One region of the Embleya sp. NBC_00896 genome, then DNA from elsewhere that is predicted to be linked to it. Evidence: riboswitches for the same ligand, from Rfam matches in the RefSeq annotation. Region 1 holds a riboswitch; the other holds the start of a gene.
What was found. A riboswitch is a leader RNA that binds a small molecule or an ion and turns the genes downstream of it on or off. The one in region 1 is predicted to bind glycine.
Positions count from the first base shown of each region.

Region 2: linked by a shared signal. The riboswitch ahead of gcvP (aminomethyl-transferring glycine dehydrogenase) and the one ahead of gcvT (glycine cleavage system aminomethyltransferase GcvT) in region 1 are both predicted to bind glycine.

Region 1 is NZ_CP108776.1:2,523,533-2,533,714, forward strand. It holds gene OG928_RS11215 (ABC transporter ATP-binding protein) at 1-685, opposite strand, end outside; gene OG928_RS11220 (ABC transporter permease) at 685-1,692, opposite strand; gene OG928_RS11225 (ABC transporter substrate-binding protein) at 1,795-3,561, opposite strand; gene OG928_RS11230 (ABC transporter permease) at 3,599-4,594, opposite strand; gene OG928_RS11235 (enhanced serine sensitivity protein SseB C-terminal domain-containing protein) at 4,884-5,612, opposite strand; gene OG928_RS11240 (enhanced serine sensitivity protein SseB) at 5,726-6,442, opposite strand; gene OG928_RS11245 (AAA family ATPase) at 6,471-7,082, opposite strand; glycine riboswitch at 7,339-7,432, shown strand; gene gcvT (glycine cleavage system aminomethyltransferase GcvT) at 7,786-8,886, shown strand; gene gcvH (glycine cleavage system protein GcvH) at 8,960-9,334, shown strand; gene glyA (serine hydroxymethyltransferase) at 9,331-10,182, shown strand, end outside.
Region 2 is NZ_CP108776.1:6,922,838-6,933,019, forward strand. It holds gene OG928_RS30875 (DUF881 domain-containing protein) at 338-1,111, shown strand; gene gcvH (glycine cleavage system protein GcvH) at 1,187-1,573, shown strand; gene OG928_RS30885 (FHA domain-containing protein) at 1,947-2,471, shown strand; gene OG928_RS30890 (MerR family transcriptional regulator) at 2,476-3,228, shown strand; gene OG928_RS30895 (bifunctional nuclease family protein) at 3,342-3,815, shown strand; gene OG928_RS30900 (MerR family transcriptional regulator) at 4,223-4,837, shown strand; gene OG928_RS30905 (vancomycin high temperature exclusion protein) at 4,895-5,581, shown strand; gene OG928_RS30910 (DNA polymerase IV) at 5,624-6,967, shown strand; gene OG928_RS30915 (DUF4230 domain-containing protein) at 7,021-7,713, shown strand; glycine riboswitch at 7,761-7,857, shown strand; gene gcvP (aminomethyl-transferring glycine dehydrogenase) at 8,051-10,182, shown strand, end outside.

The sequences.
Region 1 (10,182 bases):
TTTGCAGTTCCCGGATCAGGTCCAGGATCTGGGCCTGCACGGTGACGTCGAGCGCGGTGGTCGGCTCGTCCGCGATCAGCAGTTCCGGGTCGCAGCTGAGCGCCATCGCGATCATCGCCCGCTGGCGCATGCCGCCGGAGAACTGGTGCGGGTAGTCGTCCACGCGGCGGTCGGGCCGCGGGATGCCGACCCGGCCGAGCAGGTCGATCGCGTGCGTGCGGGCCTGCTTGCCGGTGACCTCGTTGTGCACCTGGTATGCCTCGATGATCTGATGCCCGACCGTGTAGTACGGGTGCATCGAGGACATCGGGTCCTGGAAGATCATCGCCATCCGCCGGCCGCGCATCAGTCGGACCTGCTCGCGCGTGGAGCGCACCAGTTCCTGACCGTCGAGCCAGATCTCGCCGCCGATCCGGGCACTGGTGTTGCCGTGCAGGCCCATGATCGCGAGCGAGGTCACGCTCTTGCCCGAGCCGGACTCGCCGACGATGCCGAGCGTACGGCCGCGCTGTAGCGCGAAGTTCACCCCGTCGACGCTGCGCACCAGGCCGTCGTCGGTGGGGAAGTGCACGGTGAGGTCCCGCACTTCGAGGAAGTTCTCCGGATCCGGCGGCGGGCCGGCCGGGGCGAGCTGGGGCAGTTCGGCCGCGGAGTCCCGCTTGCGGCGCGGCAACAGACGGGGCATCAGTTCCTCACCCGGGGATCGACGACCGCGTAGAGCAGGTCCACGACGAGGTTGGCCAGGATCACGAAGACGGCGGCGACCATGGTCACGCCGAGCACTTCGGGCAGATCCTGCTGCGTGATCGCCTCGACGGCGAACTTGCCGATGCCGTCGAGTGAATAGACCTGTTCGGTCAGGATCGCGCCGCCGAGCAACAGTCCGACGTCCATGCCGAAGATAGTCAGGATCGGCGTGAGCGCCGCACGCAGGCCGTGTTTGACGATCACGTCCCGCTCGCGCAGGCCCTTGGCCCGGGCGGTGCGGATGTAGTCCTCGCTCATCGTCTCCAACATGCCGGCGCGCGTGAGTCTCGCGTACAACGCGGCGTACAGGAAGGCGAGCGTCAACCACGGCAGGATCAGGTTCCAGGCCCAACTGCCCGGATTATCCAGTAGTGGCACGTAATGGACGCCCTTGAAGATGGGCCATTGATAGCTGAACAGGGCCAGCGCCACCAGGCCCGTGAAGAAGGGTGGCAGCGACACACCCGCCAACGCGAAGCCCATCGACAGCCGGTCCCAGATGCTGCCGCGTTTGAGTGCCGAGATCACGCCGATCGACACACCCGCGGCCAGCCAGATCACCGCGGCGCCGGCGGCGAGGGAGAGCGTGACCGGGATCCGGTCGAGCAGCCGCGGCCACACTTCCAGGTTGTTGCGGAACGAGAAGCCCAGGCACGGCGGCGCACAGTGCACCTTGCGCACACCGGTGTCGTAGTCCTTGCCGCCGACCAGGCCCTTGACGAACTTTCCGTACTGTTCGGGCACCGACTTGTCGAGCCCGAGGCTGTGCTTGACCTGCGAAATGGCCGCGGGAGTAGGCGACTTGCCGACGTATCGCGCGGCGAGTTGGTCGCTTGTGGCGCCTCCCAGACGCGGGATCAGGAAGAAGATGGCGAAGACCGCCATGGTGACGATCAACAGGAGCACCACCGCTCCCGCCAGCCGCCTGAGCAGATAGAAAATCATGAGCCGGCGACCCGGTCCGGCACGGGGAGCGGGATCACCGCTCCCCGTGCCGGAACTGACGGGCCTTCACCTCTCCTTCGGGCTACTGACCTCGTCGCAGGCTTACTGGATACCGATGTTGAGGTAGTCGTACATACCCGAGTACGCGGGCGTGACGACCAGGTTGGTCACGTTCGGCGGACGGTAGAGCAGCGACTTGGTCCAGCCGAACGGCACGATCACCGCCGAGTCCATGACCTTCTGGTCCAGCTCCTGCCAGATGGCCGCGCTCTGGGCCGGGTCGATGGTGGTGGTGGCCTTGTCGATCAGACCGTTGACCACCGGGTCGTTCAGCTCCGACAGGTTCGTGCCGCCGGCCGGCTTGATCGCGCGACCGTCGACTATCTGCTGGAAGAAGCCGAACTGGGTCGGGAAGTCCGGACCCCACTGCATGAACATGATGCCGACCTTGTTGTCCGCCACCCACTTCGGGACACCGGCGAACTGGGTGAAGTAGTCACCCGAGGGGTACTGGCGGATCTCGATCTTGATGCCGACCTTGGCCAGTGCGTTCTGCACCGACGTCGCGCCCGCGACCTCCTTGGGGCGGTTGCTGCGGGCGGTCAGGACCGTGCTGAAGCCGTCCGCCTTCCCGCACTGCTTGAGCTCGTCCTTGGCCTTGGCGACGTCACCGGTCTGGTCCGAGCCGTTCGGGTACATGTCCGAGACCTTGGACCCGGCCAGCGTCGGCGGCATCAGGTTCGTGGCGATGTCGGAACCGACCTCACCACCGACCGCGCGCTGCATCTGCTTCTTGTTGACCGCGTACTGCACCGCGCGCCGGCAGTGCACGTTGTCGAACGGCGGCGTCTTGGAGCTGACCGCCAGGTATGCCAGCGCACCGGAGACCGCGTCGTCCGAGTTCGAGGCGAGCTTCTGGTCGGTCAGGATCTTGTTCTGGGCCGCGGCCTGAACACCCGTACCGACGACGTCGAGCTGCGCCGTGCCGGCGAAGAGCCGGTTGTCGACGTCGTTCGCGTCCTGCTTCTCGAGCAGCTCGATCCGGTCCGGCAGCGCCTTGCGCAGCGGGTCCGTCGCCGGGTCCCAGTGCGGGTTGCGGACCAGGTTGACCGCCTTGCCGGGCTCGTACTGGCCGTCGACCATGTACGCGCCGGAGGCGAGGGGGTGCTTGACGTATTCCTTGCCGGTGTCCTTGGCGGGCGGGACCGGCGCGGTCTGCGGCAGCGCGGCGAGGTAGTTGAAGTCCGCGAACGGCTGCTTCATCTTGAAGACGATGGTGTAGTCGTCCGGCGTCTCGATCGCCTTGAGGCCGAGCTTGTCGGGCGCGGAGTCCTTGTACGGGCCCTTGTACGTGCCGTCCGGGTCGAGGTACTGCGAGAAGTACGCCGGCCCGTTCGGCAGGATCTCCTTGTCGAAGGACCGCTCGACCGCGTACTTGACGTCCGAGGCCTTGACCTCGGTGCCGTCCTCGTACTTGACGCCCTTGCGCAGGTGGTACGTCCAGGTCTTGCCGCCGTCGTCGGTCTTGCCGACATCGGTGGCCAGGTCCGGCGCGAACTCGTAGCTCGCGTTGCCCGGGGCGGGCTTGAAGGTCAGCAGCGGGCGGGCCATCAGGCGGGAGAAGTTCCACGCCGAGGCGTAGTACATGTCGCCCGGGTCGAGCGAGTCGAACTTGTCCGCGCTGACGAGCTTGAGCGTGCCGCCCTTCTTGTCGGACTTGTTGACGACCTCGGTGATGGCCTTGTTGCTCGGCTGGTACTTCTTCGTGCCGCCGCCTCCGCCACCGCACGCGGTGGCGGCCAGCGCGGTCACGGCCACCATGCCGATCAGCGCTTGGGCCCTGCGCCTGCGAGTTACCGGGTGTTTCATCGCTGGTCGTGCCTCCTCGTGGGGACCTACGGAATATTCAGCGGCTGCGCGGATCGAGGGCGTCTCGAAGCCCGTCGCCGAGCAGGTTGAACGCGAGCACGGTGATGAAGATCGTGACTCCGGGGACGACCATGAACATCGGGGCGTCCTCATACCGCGGGACGGCACGCGCGAGCATGCCGCCCCACGAGGCGGTGGGTTCCTGGACGCCGACCCCGAGGAAGGACAGGGCGGCCTCGAACAGGATGTTCGTCGGGATGAGCAGCGTGGAGTACACGAGGATCGGACCGACCAGGTTCGGCATCAGCTCGCGGAAGATGATGTGCCGGTCGGTGGCACCGAGGCTGCGGGCCGCCTCGACGAACTCGCGTTCGCGCAGGGACAACGTCTGGCCGCGCACGATGCGGGCGATGTAGGGCCAGCTGAAGAAGCCGATCACGAAGATCAGGACGGTGACACGCAGCGTGTCGCCCTTGAGGCCGAAGGCCTCGCCCTGGAGGCTGCTGCCGATCGCGATCGCGAACAGGAGCAGCGGGAACGCGAGGAAGACGTCCATCGCGCGGCTGATCACGGCGTCGATCCAACCGCCGAAGTAGCCCGCCGCGGTGCCGAGGACGACACCGATCACCACGGACAGGAGCGTGGCCAGGAAGGCCACGAGCATCGATATCCGGGCGCCGTAGACGATGCGCGAGAAGATGTCGCGGCCGTTGACCGGTTCCAGCCCGAGCGGATGATCCAGGCTCGCGCCGCCGAAGCTGCCGGTGGGGATGTTCAACACCGGGTCGAGCAGATCGTCGTGGTACTCGGTGGGCCCGCCACCGACGACCGAGGTGATCAGCGGCGCGAAGAGCGCGACCAGCACCATGAAGACGATCACGACACCACCGGCCATCGCGACCTTGTCGCGGCGGAATCGGGCCCACGCGATCTGGCCGAGCGAGCGTCCCTCGATGCGTACGCCGGCGGATTCGGCGATCGCCTCGGGATGCGCCTCTCGGGCCACACCGGTGGTCTCGATCGGTGCCGTCATGGATCGACCCTCCCCGCTCACGGATGCGACGGCGGCTCGGGATCGCCGATCCTCGTCGCCGTACCCGGCCTTGAGATCCCGATGATCTTCGGGATCTGTCGTCCGGGTGAGACTCCTCCGTGACGCGGGTCACGAACAGGGGTGGAGGAATACCTTTACTGAACCGTGATTACGGCGACACGATTCACCTGTTGATCCGCGTAGATCGGTCACGAAATCACAACAAGGCAGCGGTTGATGACGTAACGTCAGTTTTTCGGGGGCATCAGTGCCTGTTGCCCCCGGACAGTCACGTCCGATTGCGCGCGGCCTCGTCGAGCATGTCGATCCCGATGAACGGCCGGGTGTTGTCCCGCATCCATGCCGCGACCGGGTCGAAGGGGTCGTCGAGCGCGACCGACGACAGCGTCAGGCCGGCGGGCGCGCCCTCCGAGGCGCGGGCCATCGCATCGCGCATCCTCTGCATCGTGGCGGGCTGATTGTCCGTCAGGCGCAAGCCGATCACGAGTCGTTCCGGTCCGATCGTGGGCCGCACCCAGGCCCGGTGCGCGGCTCGCACCACCTGGGTCTGGAACAGCAGGCCGCCGAGCACCGCGTAGAACGCCGGGTCCCACAGGGTCGGTTCGCCGACCTCCAGGGGGCCGGCCATCAGCCGGTCCAGGCCGCCGACGATCCGCCGCAGGTCGAGGTAGGGGACCCCGACGCCGCCGCCCTGAGCGTGCGGATTCAGCCACAGGCCCCAGTGGTCGGTGTACAGCGACGAGGCGATCTCGGTGACCGGGCAGACCTCGAACGAGCGGTCCCAACCACTCGCCCGCATCTGCTCCTCGGACGTGAACGCCGGGGCGTAGCGCCAGCCGGCCACGTCCATGTTCCCGTACTGCGCGTCCGGGCTGCCCGGCTGCCCCTGCCACAGCAGCATCCACACGTGGGCGCCGGTGAGCGCCTCCAGGAGCTGCTCGTACGTGTCGTAACGCCCGGGCGCCATCTGGCTCAATGCCTGCTCGACCTGGTTCACGACGTCCTCCCCGAACGGATGTACCGATGTTCCGATGCCGACGATTTGTCGGCGATCGTTCTCCCGACGCCGCGTGCCGCGCGAGCGCCGTGCCCCGCCGTGCGGCCCGCGGGCTAGCGCTGGTCGGCCCGCAGGTAGAACGGCTGGGTCTGCTCCAGCATCCAGTCCCCCACAGGATCCTGGGCCACGTCCAGCAGCACCACGTTGACCGGCCACGGGCACGCGGCGCGGCCGAGCGCGCGCTCCAGGGCGCCGACCGCGGCGAGCCGGTCCTCCTCCTGCCAGCGGTCCAGTTCGACGCCGACGAACAGGCACGGCGGCTCCGACTCGACGACCCCGAGGCCGCGGCGCGCGCTCAGCACGACCGGCACGTGGGTGAACTCGTCGGCGGCCGCGATCAGGAAGTCCATCGGCTCCTCGTCCGGCTCGTACAGCCGCACCCGAGCGCCGCGCCGGCCCGCGCCGGGCAGCCGGGCCAACTCCAGGACGCCCGGCGGCGGGATCGGGATGCCCACCTCGCCACCGGGGTTGACCGCGATGCCGACGTGCGGCGGCAGCCCGCGCGCGAACTCGCGCATCGGCGCGACGGTGAACGCCATCGGCCCGGCGACCCGGCGGAACTCCTCCTCCGACGAGAACACCGGCACATAGGGTCGGCCGTCGATCTCGGTGGTCGGCAGGGTCAGTTCGGTGTCCGCCCGCGAGCCGCCCTCGGGCAGCGGCACCCACACGTCCGCCTCGGCGAGGGCCTCGAACAGGGCCTCGGCCCGGGACGAGTCCCCCATCGCCGCGACGAGCGCGCTCTCCACGGGATTGGCCGGGAACGGCATGGTGGTGCTCCTCTGTGTCCGCCGCAGTTTACGACTCGACCGGCGGCTGCCGTCGGGCCTGTCGGAGGACCGGGTCGGTGAAGACGATCCGGTTGAGCCGGCGGGCGGCCGGTCGGTCGAGCAGTACACAGGACGCGAACCCGCCGGGTGCCGCCCCGAGCGTGGGGCCGGCCTCCAGCCACGGCGAGAGCCGCGCGAGCAGGTCGCGCCACTGGCGATGGTGCCGGGCGAACACCGACGTGGACACCCCGCGCCCGCGTTCGCGTTGGCCGGAAAGCGCCTGATGGGCCGTCACGTCCAGGAGCAGCGCGTGCGCCGGGATCCCGCGTCGGCGGGCGGCGAGCACCAGGATGCGGCGCAGGATCGGATTGCGCCCGCTGTCGTGCACGACGACCACGCCCGCCGCGCGCAGCGCCCTGGCCACCTCGCCGTAGTGGGACAGCCGCACCAGCGGCCGATAGGCCCGGTAGGGGATCCGGCCCGCCCGGACCGCCCAGCGCGCCCGGACCCGGTCCGCGTCGAGCACCGCGACCTCGCGGCCCGGGGCCACCACGCGGGTGAGCAGCGTGCTCTTGCCCGCGCCGGGCAGTCCGGTCACCAGGAGCACGCAGGACGAGGGGTAGGCGAGCACGTCGACCACGTGCTCTCCTCGATGGTCCGCCGATCGGTGGTCCGCGGATCGGTGGTCCGCCGACCGGCTCCCGACCCGGTTCCGCTCGTCCCGGAGGTCGTGCACGGACCGGGGCACCAGCACGCCGCCCGTCGCGGCGCCGGTATGCGCCCCCGCCGAGTCCGTCTCCACGAGCCCTCCCCTTTTGTGTCACAAACCGTCGTGCCCCCGCGCATGCTGCCGTAAAGGACCGCTAGCATGCCCGGCACAACCGAATACCGGCCGTCGACCCCACGCGGAAGAGTCCTCGCCATCGAGCGGGGCGCCGAAGGAGCAACTCCTCCCCGGAATCTCTCAGGCACAGATACCGCATGGGTCAGGCACTTCTGGAAAGCAGTCGCTCCCTCGGTGCGACTCACCCACGGTGCAAATCGCCGGGCGCGCGTCGTTCGCGCGTCCGCGGTGAAGCTCTCAGGTTCCGATGACAGAAGGGGAGGGCACCCCACTTTTCGACCGATTCCGGTCGAAAAGGGCTGAAAGCCATGGCAGGGAGCCCCCTTTTGTCCTCGTACTCGCCGCAGTATTCGTCGCAGGATCCATCCCCACCCCTCGCACACCGCGCCGCGCACGCGTCCGCACACGCGCGCGCCACGACCGCGCCCGTGAACCGCGCGGCGGCTGGGCCCGCACCGGGCCGGTGTCGCCCCCGGTGTCCCTCCGAAGGAGTCTTCGCATGACCACCGACCGCCGGACCCCGCTCGACGCCGTGCACGACGCGCTCGGGGCCACGATGACCGACTTCGCCGGCTGGCGGATGCCGCTCCGGTACAAGAGCGAGCGCGACGAGCACACCGCGGTGCGGACCACCGCCGGCCTGTTCGACCTCACCCACATGGGCGAGATCGAGGTCACCGGCCCCGACGCGGCCCGTGCGCTCGACCACGCCCTGGTCGGATTCGTCTCGAAGATCGGGATCGACCGCGCCCGGTACACGATGATCTGCACCGAAGAGGGCGGCATCGTCGACGACCTGATCGTCTACCGCCTGGGCGAAGAGCACTTCGTGGTGGTGGCCAACGCCTCCAACGCCGACGTCGTCGCCGGCAGCCTGAAGCACCGCTCGGCGGGCTTCGACGCGAACGTGCGCGACGCCTCCGAGGAGTACACGCTGCTCGCGGTACAGGGGCCCGCGTCGACCGCGATCGTGGGCTCGCTCACCGACGCGGACCTGCCCGCGCTCAAGTACTACGCGATCCTGCACGCCGAGGTGGCGGGCATTCCCGTACTGCTCGCGCGCACCGGCTACACCGGCGAGGACGGCTTCGAGCTGTTCGCCGCGCCCGGCGACTCGGTCGCGCTGTGGGACGCGCTGACGGCGGCCGGCGAGCCGCACGGGCTGGTGCCGGCCGGGCTGTCCTGCCGGGACACGCTGCGCCTGGAGGCGGGCATGCCGCTGTACGGACACGAGCTGACCCGCGACACCACCCCGTACGAGGCGAACCTGGGCCGGGTCGTGCGCCTGGACAAGCCGGAGGACTTCGTCGGGCGCGAGGCGCTGGCCGCCGCGCAGAACGACGTGCGTCGCACGCTGGTCGGCCTGACCTCGCCCGGCAAGCGGGTCCCGCGCGCGGGCTACCCGGTCGTGGACGCCGAGACCGGCGAGCGGGTCGGCGAGGTCACCTCCGGCGCGCCGTCGCCCACGCTCGGGGTCCCGATCGCGATGGCCTACGTGGCGTCGGATCGGGCCGAACCGGGCACTCGCCTGGCCGTGGACATTCGGGGCAAGGCCGAGCCGGTCGACGTGGTCGCACTGCCGTTCTACAAGCGCGGCTGACCCGATACTTCCGCAAACAGCCACAAACCCACCTGCGGAACAGACACACCTCATTCGAATGGAGAATGGACCCGTGCACGCACCCCAGCACCTGCGCTACAGCAAGGAACACGAGTGGATCGACGAGGCGGCCTCCCCCGCCCCCGTCGGCATCACGCAGCACGCGGCCGACGCGCTCGGCGACGTGGTGTTCGTCCAGCTCCCCGAGGTCGGCCAAGCGGTCGTCGCCGGCGAGCCGTGCGGCGAATTGGAGTCCACGAAGTCGGTCAGCGACATGTACGCGCCGGTTTCCGGCGAGGTGGTCGAGATCAACGACGCCGTCGCCGAGGACCCCTCGCTCGTGAACTCCGACCCCTTCGGTACGGGCTGGCTGTTCAAGGTGCGCATCGACGGCAAGGCCGAGGGCCTGCTGTCCGCCGACGAATACGCCGCGTTCTGCGGCGAATGATCGAGATCGACCCGATCGAGGAGCTGACAACCGTGACGATCCTGGACCGTCCGCTGGGCGAGGTGGACCCGCAGGTCGCCGCCGCCGTCACCGACGAGCTGCACCGCCAGCAGAACACCCTGGAGATGATCGCCTCCGAGAACTTCGCCCCCGTGGCGGTGTTGGAGGCGCAGGGTTCCGTCCTGACCAACAAGTACGCCGAGGGCTACCCCGGCCGGCGCTACTACGGCGGCTGCGAGCACGTCGACGTCGTCGAGCAGCTCGCGATCGACCGGGTCAAGGCGCTCTTCGGCGCCGAGGCGGCCAACGTGCAGCCGCACTCGGGCGCCTCGGCGAACGCGGCCGCGATGTTCGCGCTGCTCACGCCCGGCGACACGATCCTCGGCCTGGACCTGGCCCATGGTGGCCACCTCACCCACGGCATGCGGATCAACTTCTCCGGCAAGCTCTACAACGTGGTCGCCTACCACGTCGACGAGAAGACCCACCGGGTCGACATGGAGGAGGTCGAGCGCCTCGCCAAGGAGCACCGGCCGAAGATGATCATCGCGGGCTGGTCGGCCTACCCGCGGCAGCTCGACTTCGCCGAGTTCCGCCGGATCGCCGACGAGGTCGGTGCCTACCTCATGGTGGACATGGCGCACTTCGCGGGCCTGGTGGCCGCGGGCCTGCACCCGAGCCCGGTGCCGTACGCGGACGTGGTCACCACCACGACGCACAAGACCCTGGGCGGCCCGCGCGGCGGCGTCATCCTGTCGAAGGCGGAGTACGCCAAGAAGATCAACTCGGCGGTCTTCCCGGGCCAGCAGGGTGGTCCCCTGGAGCACGTCATCGCGGGCAAGGCGGTG
Region 2 (10,182 bases), 4.4 Mb from region 1:
GAGCGAGGAGCCCGAACCGGAGACGTCCTCCGCGCGCAAGCCCACGATCGAGAGCCGGCGCCCGGTCGACCTCTACCACGAGGGTCGCCACATCCGGGAGCGGATCCGCGAGCACGCCGGCGAGGTGACGTCGGAGATCGCGCCGATCACGGCGCCGATCCGCGAGTCGGCGCACGAGGCGCGCGAGAGTCGCGCGGGGGCGTACCCGGGAGCGCGCGACACGCCCGGGCTCGAAACGGATTCGAACACGGTTCCCGGCCCGACCGCCGACCTCGTTCCCGGGGTTGGCGCGGGGGTCGGCGCGGGGGCGGGCGCGGGGGCGGACCCCGGTCCGGATATCGAGCCGCCCGAGCACGAGGACGCGCCGATCGACGATCAGCCGGGCCGCCGCAGGCTGCTGGACGCGTTCTGGCCGCCACGCGTGAGCCGGGCCCAACTCGTGGGCGCCGTGCTGCTGTTCGCGCTCGGCGCCGGCCTGGCGATCCAGGTCAGGTCGAACACCGAATCCGACCCGCTGCGCGGCGCGCGCCAGGAGGACCTGGTGCGCGTGCTCGACGAACTCGGCGAGCGGACCCGGCGCCTGGAGGACGAGAAGCACCGCCTGGAGACCAGCCGTACGCAGCTCCAGAACAGCAATGACCGGGTCCAGGAGGCCCGCGAACAGAACGAGGCCAAGGCGGACGCGCTCGGCGTCCTCGCGGGCACCGTCAAGGCCACCGGCCCGGGCATCACGCTGACCATCACCGACCCGCAGCGTACGGTGAGCGGCGACGTGCTGCTCGACACGCTCCAGGAGCTGCGCGCGGCGGGCGCCGAGGTGATCCAGATCAACGACGTGCGGGTGGTGGCCGGCACCTGGTTCAACGGCACACCGCCGGGCGAGCTGATGATCGACGGCGTCAAGGTGCAGCCGCCGTACGTCTTCAAGGTGATCGGGAATCCGCAGGATCTCCAGCCCGCCCTGAACATCCCCGGGGGTGTCGTCAAGACCCTGGAGAAGAAGCAGGCGGGGGCCATCATCACCCCCTCGCAGGAGGTGCAGATCGACGCCTTGCGGCCTGCGAACAAGCCTGGTTACGCTCGCTCGGCACCGGGCGCCGGTAACGGGTGAGCACACCTGACAGAATCAGTCCGCCGGTCGCCGTCGGTGCATCACTCATCAGGGCAAGAAGGGCAGGCTGTCCGCATGTACCCCGCAGATCTCGCGTACACGACGGAGCACGAGTGGGTGCGCGTCATGGAGGAGATCTCCGGAACGGTGCGAGTCGGCATCACCGAATTCGCGCAGGACGCGCTCGGTGACATCGTCTACGTCACGCTGCCGCCGGTCGGCACTCGCGTCGTGGCGGGGGAGCCCTGCGGCGAACTGGAATCGACCAAGAGTGTCAGCGACCTCTTCGCGCCGCTCGACGGCATCGTGACCACGGTCAACGATGTGCTCGACGGCGCACCGGAGTTGGTCAACTCCGATCCCTACGGCGACGGTTGGATGTTCGAGGTACGCCCCGACGACCCCGCCGCACCGGCCGCGCTCTTGGACGCGGCCGCCTATCAGAACAGCCTTGGCTCCTGACGGCCCGGCGAAGCGGTAGGCAGTCCATCACCACGACCCACTCCTCCTGCCCCACGGGCGGGCCAGGTTCTCTCGGGGAGGTTCGCCCGTGAAGTTGTTCGCGAAATTGTTCGGTCGTTCCCGTCGCTCCGGCGACACGCCGGCTGCCGATGCGGGGAGGCCCGGCCCGCCGCCGGCCGCCCCGCCGACGATGCCTCCGGGCACCCCCTACGGGGCGTCCGCCGGCGCTCCTGCCATGCCGCCGCCCAATTCGGACGGTTCCGATGCGACTGCCGGGCATGTCGCTGTTGACCCGGAACACACGGCGCGCATAAGTTTCGGGCAACTCTCGACCGAAGGTCGAGGTTCGACCGGATCGGGTCAGGAGGCCGACGTGGTGGTGTGCAGCGCGTGCGGGCATCACAACCCCTCCGGCAACCGCTTCTGCTCCAACTGCGGCACCCGGCTCGGCGCGGGCGCCGAGCGCGCCTCCGAGCAGACCTCGACGATCTCGATCAGCGGTATCGAGGCGCTGGACGCGGAACCGGCGCCCCGCGAGATCCTCACGCCCGAGGCGCAGGCCGCGGTGGACGCGCTGCCGCCGGGCACCGCGCTGCTCGTGGTCCGCCGGGGTCCCAACTCCGGCAGTCGCTTCCTGCTCGACTCGGACCGCACCACGGCCGGTCGGCACCCGCAGAGCGACATCTTCCTGGACGACGTGACGGTCTCGCGCAAGCACGCCGAGTTCCGTCGCACCGCCGGGGGCTTCGCGGTCGCCGACGTCGGCAGCCTGAACGGCACCTACGTGGGCCGTGAGCGGATCGACGAGGTCCCGCTCGCGCCCGGCGACGAGGTACAGATCGGCAAGTACCGCCTGGTCTTCTTCCCGAGCCGCCACACGCAGATGGGGACGGGGTGAGCGGGTGAGTCCGGCGGCGGCCGGATCGGTCTCCCTGAGCATCGGCGGGGTCCTGACCCTGCTGAGTCCCGAGTTTCCGGACATCAGCATCTCCAAGATCCGGTTCCTCGAGGCGGAAGGGCTCATCGAGCCGCAGCGGAGCCCCTCGGGCTACCGCAAGTTCGGCCCCGCCGACATCGATCGACTGCGGTACGTGCTGCGCGTGCAGCGCGATCGCTATCTGCCGCTCCGGGTGATCAAGGATCAGCTCGACGCGATGGACCGCGGGCTGGAGCCGGCCGGTACCGAAACGGCCGAGTCGGATCGGCCCGCGGACGCCGACGGTGACGCGGGCTCGGCCGGTCGGGACGGCACCACGGTGCTGCTCGACCGGTCCGGCCTGATCGCCGCGGCGGGCATCCAGGACGCCGACCTGGCCCGACTCGAGGAGTTCGGCCTGATCCAGCCGCACCGTCCGCGCCCGGGCGAAGGCGGGGGCGACGCGGCGGTGGTCTACGACGGCGACGCGCTCGTGGTGGCCCGGCTCGTGGCCGCCCTGGGGCGGTACGGCGTCGAGCCGCGCCACCTGCGGCAGACCAAGGCCGCCGCCGACCGCGAGGCGGCCCTGGTCGAACAGATCGTCGCGCCGCTCCTGCACCGAAGGGGAGCGCGGGCGAAGGCGGGCGCCGAGGAGACGGTGCGTGATCTGCTCGCCCTCACCTCGCGCCTGCACACCGTTCTGGTCACCACCGCGCTCGCCCCGCGTCTGGGCAGGTGAGAGGGCTCCGGCTCGGCGGACCGTGCCCGGCCCCGAAGAAAAAACGACGAATCCCCGACCTATTCGGCCCCCGGGGATCGGTGACCGACAGTCGGGCGCGCTAGTGTGGCGATGTGAACGAGCTAGAGGTTGTGGGCGTCCGGGTGGAGATGCCCTCTAACCAGCCGATCGTGCTCCTACGGGAGACGGGGGGCGATCGTTATCTCCCCATCTGGATCGGTCCGGTAGAGGCGACGGCCATCGCGTTCGCCCAACAGGGCGTGGTACCCGCGCGTCCTCTCACGCACGATCTCTTCCGGGACGTGCTGGAGGCGTTGGGCCAGGAATTGACCCAGATCCGGATCACCGACCTGCGCGAGGGCGTGTTCTACGCCGAGCTGGTCTTCTCCGGCGGCGTGGAGGTCAGCGCGCGTCCGTCGGACGCGATCGCGCTCGCGCTGCGCACCGGGACGTCGATCGTCGGCAGCGACGCGGTCCTGGACGAGGCCGGCATCGTGATCCCCAACGAGCAGGAGGACGAGATCGAGAAGTTCAGGGAGTTCCTGAACGACATCTCGCCCGAGGACTTCGGCACCACGAGCCAATAGCGGGCCGTCCGCGCCCGCCGCGGACCCGAGACCGCCGACCGCACCTGTCGCAGCAGCATCGCGACAGGTGCACGGTCGGCGGTTTTTGCGTTCGAGCGTGTTCGAGCCGTGTTCGAGTGGCGTTCGCGAGCGAACCGTCGATCACGATCGATCCGGCCCGGTCCGCTTCGATCAGTGGCAAAGCGGCCAGATCTACCCGTGCCCGCCGACTTCAAACCACTCGTGCGAGCAGCGTCACTCGGCGTGCCGAACGGCGCGGTCGTTGACGCGCTGTTGGTGACTGCCTACCGTCGAAATCGACAGTTCCGGGATGACCCCTGCGCGTTGCACCTCGCCGCCTGCGGCCCGGGACTGAAAGAGACTCTCATCGCCGTACGCGGGCGAGGGGAGACGAAAGGGAGGTCGGCGTGAGCAGCACCGGCGACATCACGGCGGCGGAACGCGCCCGCACGGCACGTCCTCTGCCGGCGACCGACCCCGGTGCGGGCCCCCGGCGGCAGGAGGCCACGCCGCCCGGCGCACCGTCCGAGGACGTCGGCTACCGCGGCCCGACGGCGTGCGCGGCGGCCGGCATCACCTATCGTCAACTCGACTATTGGGCCCGCACCGGGCTGGTCGCGCCCACGGTCCGACCCGCCCACGGTTCGGGTACGCAACGCCTGTACGGCTTCCGCGACATCCTCGTGCTGAAGATCGTCAAGCGGCTGCTCGACACCGGCGTCTCGTTGCAGAACATCCGGATCGCGGTCGCACACCTGCGCGGGCGCGGGATCGGCGACCTGGCCGGCATGACCCTCATGAGCGACGGCGCAAGCGTGTACGAGTGCACGTCGTACGACGAGGTCATCGACCTGGTCCAGGGCGGCCAGGGGGTCTTCGGGATCGCCGTGGGGGCCGTCTGGCGCGAGGTCGAGGGCTCGCTGGCGCAGCTCCAGGGCGAGCACACCGGCACCGGAGAGCCCGTCGCACAGGTCCATCCGGGTGATGAATTGGCTCGAAGGCGCCGCGACAAGGCGGTCTGAATCATCCCTTCGTGCGTCCCGAGCGTGGGAACCGGGACACGGGGCAGGGACGTCCCCATGGACGTGATCCTTCGTCGGCCGACCCTGCCGCGCACGCGGCGCGCCCAACGGCGCGGCTATCAGGCCGCCGTCCTGCTCGCCGTGGCCGGCCTCGCGCCGGCGACCTGGCTGCACCTGTACGCCGGAAATCGGGTCCGCACGGTGGCCGACGTGCCGCCCGTGGACGTCACGATGGTGCTCGGCGCGGGCGTCGACGGCGACCGACCGTCCGATCTGTTGGCCCGCCGGCTCGACGTCGCGCTCGAGCTGTACCGGGCCGGCCGGACCCGGGTGATCCTCGTCAGCGGGGACGGCGGCGGGAACCGCTACGACGAGACGAAGGTCATGCGGCGCTACCTCGCGGACCGCGGAATCCCGCAGACCCGGATCGTGACTGACGAGTCGGGATTCTCCACCTGGGAGTCCTGCGTTCGGGCGAAGCGGGTGTACGGCCTCGACCGCGCGATCGTCGTCACGCAGAGCTTCCATCTACGTCGTGCGCTCGGCCTGTGCCGGGCCGCCGGGCTCGACGCGTACGGCGTCGCCGACGAGTCCCTCACATGGGGGCACCTCGGTCCCACGGTGTACGGATCCGGTCGGGAAATGTTCGCGGCGATCAAGGCGACCGGGCAGATCGTCCTGAAGCCCGATCCGCGCGTGAACAGTCCCGAGAGCGACGAGATCCGCCGCGCTCTGAACGGTTGAGATCAGCGCGAATGTCGGACCCGTGCGCCATCATTGCCGAATGTGAGACAGGCTCCGGGCATCCTCCACCTCGACATGGACGCGTTCTACGCGTCGGTCGAGCAGGCCGCGAAGCCCAGCCTGGCCGGCAAGGCCGTGATCGTGGGCGGGATCGGCGCGCGCGGAGTGGTCGCCACCGCCTCCTATGAGGCCCGCGTGTTCGGCGTGCGCTCGGCGATGTCGATCGGCGAGGCCCGCAGGCGCTGCCCCAACGCCGCCTTCCTGAGCCCGCGCTTCGCGCTCTACCGGCAGGTCAGCGACACCGTCATGGAGCTCCTGCACCGGCTGTCGCCGCTGGTGGAGCCGCTCAGCCTGGACGAGGCGTTCGTCGACCTGGAGGCGGGTCCGCACGGCGGCACGCTGGACACCGAGCGGGTCACGGAGATCGCGATCCGGCTGCGCGCGGACATCCACACCGCCACCGGGCTGACCTGCTCGGTCGGCGCGGCCACCTCCAAGCTGCTGGCCAAGATCGCCTCCGAGGCGGACAAGCCCGACGGGCTGTGCGTGGTCGTGCCCGGGACCGAGCGGGCGATGCTGGACCCGCTGCCGGTGCGCGCGCTGCCGGGCGTGGGGCCCGCGACCGGCGACGTGCTGCGCCGGGCCGGGCTCGACACCGTCGCCGACCTCGCGGCGGTCGACGAGAGCGAGCTGGTGCGGCTGCTCGGCCAGGCGCACGGGCACGGCCTGCACGTGCTCGCGGCCGGGCTCGACGCGCGTCCGGTGGTGGCCGACCGGGACGCGAAGTCGGTGTCGGTGGAGGACACCTTCGCGACCGACCTGGTCGATCGTGAGCGGATCACGCGCGAACTCGACCGACTCACGATCCGGTGCGTGGAACGGCTGCGCGCCGCCGGGCGCTCGGGCCGCACGATCGTGCTCAAACTGCGCCGCTACGACTTCGGCACGCTGACCCGCTCGGAGACGCTGCGCGGGCCCACCGACGACCCGACCGTCGTGCGCGAGACGATCCGCCGACTGGCCGCGCAGGTCGACTTCACGGGCGGGATCCGGCTCCTGGGCGTGGGGGTGAGCGGCCTGGCCGACTTCGCCCAGCAGGACCTGTTCGGCCAGGACGCCTCGGAGCCGGCCGCCGACGACCCGGAGGAGGACTCGGACGCGGCGGTGGTCGAGGCCGCCCCCACCACCGTGTCGTGGTCCCCCGGGCAGGACGTGGTGCACGACGGATTCGGGCCGGGATGGGTGCAGGGGAGCGGCGTCGGCCGGGTCACGGTGCGCTTCGAGGTGCCGGGCGGAAAACCTGGTCGGGTACGCACGTTCGCGATCGCGGATCCCGCGCTGCAACCGGGGGAACCGATTCCGCTGCCGGCCGGAACCGGCGGATAGCCGGGCCGATCGGGGGCAGGCGCCGAGCAGACGACTCCTCGGGGGTGTCCCACATGACTGATGTCAAAGAACGGCCGGCGCGAGGGCACGGCGCCTTCCGGTCGGCCCGTCGAAAGCTCGGCCTGCCCGCCTTCCTGATCACCCTGCTCGTCGGCTTCATCGTGCTGGCGCTGGTCCTGGTGGGACTGGTCAACCTCCTGCCGGGCAAGTTCAACCCGTTCGGCACCGAGACCAAGGACCACAGCGGTCCGGTCATGCTCAAGGCGGTGCAGGACCTCAGCCGCTATGAAGCGGTCAGCGGCACCTTCCAGGTGGTCGTGGACCTGGAGAAGGACGCCAAGTTCCTGCCGGACGCGGTACGCGGGCAGCGCACGCTGTTCGTCGGCGTCGGCCAGGTCGGCGGCTTCGTCGAGTTCGGCGGGATCGGCAAGGACGCGATCCAGGCCTCGCCCGACACCAAGACGGTGACGATCCGGCTCCCGCACGCGCACCTGGCGCCCGCCGCGCTCGACCAGAAGAACAGCCACGTGATCGCGCAGGACAAGGGCCTGTTCGACCGCTTCGGCGACTTCTTCTCCAGCAATCCGGGCGATCAGCAGCAGCTGTACGTGCTCGCCGGCAAGAAGATCGACGAGGCCGCGCGGGGCGCGGGACTGGTCGAGCGCGCGGAGAAGAACACCACGGCCATGTTGGAGGGGATGATGCGATCCCTGGGCTACACCAACATCACTGTGACTTACGCCTAGTGCACGGTTCCGGTCGCACCGCACGCTGATACCGTTGAAGCGCTCATTACGTTCGCGCGGGAGAGTCCTCGTGTCGTACGCACGAGGCGCCGAAGGAGCAACTCCTCCCCGGAATCTCTCAGGCACCCGTACCGCGTGGTCGTGGGCACTCTGGAAAGCAGGATTGACCCCCGAAACAGGGTTGAATCCTCGCCGACGGTGCAAACCGCGCCTGTGAGAACCGGTTCGACCGGCACTCCGGGCGCGGTGAAGCTCTCAGGTACAGATGACAGAGGGGGAGGCCGGTGGGCGCGTGACCCGCGTGCCCGTCCAGGAGCGATCCAGGAGGCCTTTCGCGATGACCCCGCGCACCCCCGCCCAGCCGCGTGCTCACGCCCTACTCCCGTCCGGCCCCGGCTCGCTGACCGGCCTGGAGGCCGCGTCGCCGTTCACCGGCCGGCACATCGGTCCGGACTCCGACGAACAGGCGAAGATGCTCGCCGCGGTCGGCTACGGATCCCTGGACGAACTCACCGACGCCGCCGTGCCCGCCGCCATCCGGGCGCTGGAGGGCTTCGAGCTGCCGGCCGCGCGGACCGAGGCCGAGGTGCTCGCCGAACTGCGTGAGCTGGCCTCCCGCAACAGCGTGCTGACCTCGATGATCGGGCTCGGCTACCACGGCACCTTCACACCGCCGGTGATCACCCGCAACGTGCTGGAGAACCCGGCCTGGTACACGGCGTACACGCCCTACCAGCCGGAGATCTCGCAGGGCCGCCTGGAGGCGCTGCTCAACTTCCAGACCGTCGTCACCGACCTGACCGGCCTCGACGTGGCCGGCGCGTCGCTGCTCGACGAGGCCACCGCCGCCGCCGAGGCGATGACCCTGGCGCGTCGGGCGGGCCGGGCCAAGAGCGACGTGTTCGTGGTGGACGCCGCGACGCTGCCGCAGACCGTGGCGGTGGTCCGGACCCGCGCGCAGGCGCTCGGCATCGACGTCGTGGTCGCCGACACCACCGAGGGCCTGCCCGAGGGCGGCTGCTTCGGCGTGCTGCTCCAGTACCCCGGCACCGACGGACGGGTGCGCGACCTGGCGCCGGTGATCGAGGCCGCGCACGCGCAGGGCGCGCTGGTCGCGGTCGCCGCCGACCTGCTCGCGCTGACCGTGCTGCGCGCGCCGGGCGAGTTCGGCGCCGACATCGCGGTCGGCACGACCCAGCGGTTCGGTGTGCCGATGGCCTTCGGCGGCCCGCACGCCGGCTACATGGCGGTCCGCGAGAAGCTCACCCGCAGCATGCCGGGCCGGCTCGTGGGGGTGTCCGTGGACGCCGACGGCGCGCCCGCCTACCGGCTCGCGCTGCAGACCCGTGAGCAGCACATCCGCCGCGAGAAGGCGACCAGCAACATCTGTACCGCGCAGGTCCTGCTCGCGGTGATGGCCGGCATGTACGCGGTCTACCACGGGCCGGACGGGCTCGGCGCGATCGCGCGCCGCACGCACCGGTACGCGGCCGTGCTCGCGGCCGGGCTGCGGGCCGGCGGGGTCGAGGTCGTGCACGGCGACTTCTTCGACACGCTCACCGTGCGGGTGCCCGGTCGGGCCGAGGACGTGCTCGCCGCGGCCCGCGCGGCCCGGATCAACCTGCGGCCGGTGGACGCCGACCACGTGGCGATCACCTGCGACGAGACCACGACGCGTGCGCACGTCGAGGCGGTCTGGGGCGCGTTCGGGGTCACCGGCGACGTCGCGGCGCTGGACGCCGACACCGCCGACGCGCTGCCCGCGGGGCTGCTGCGGGACACCGAGTTCCTCGCCCACCCCGTCTTCCACCTGCACCGCTCCGAGACCGGCATGCTGCGCTACCTCAAGCGGCTCGCCGACAAGGACTACGCGCTCGACCGCGGGATGATCCCGCTCGGCTCGTGCACGATGAAGCTCAACGCCACGGTCGAGATGGAACCGGTCACCTGGCCCGAGTTCGCGGACATGCACCCGTTCGTGCCGGTCGACCAGGCCGCCGGGTACATCGAGCTGATCGACGGCCTCGCCGACTCGCTGGCCCGGATCACCGGGTACGCGAAGGTCTCGCTCCAGCCCAACGCCGGGTCGCAGGGCGAACTCGCGGGCCTGCTCGCGGTCCGCGCCTACCACCACGCCAACGGCGACACGGCGCGCGACGTGTGCCTGATCCCGTCCTCCGCGCACGGCACCAACGCGGCCAGCGCGGTGATGGCCGGCATGCGCGTGGTGGTGGTCAAGACCGGCGACAGCGGCGACGTCGACCTCGAGGACCTGCACGCCAAGATCGAGCAGTACCGCGACACGCTCGCGGTGCTGATGGTGACCTACCCGTCCACGCACGGCGTGTTCGAGGAGGGCATCGAGCAGGTGTGCGCGGCGATCCACGAGGCCGGCGGCCAGGTGTACGTGGACGGCGCGAACCTCAACGCGCTGGTGGGCCTGGCCCAGCCCGGCGGTGCGATCGGCGC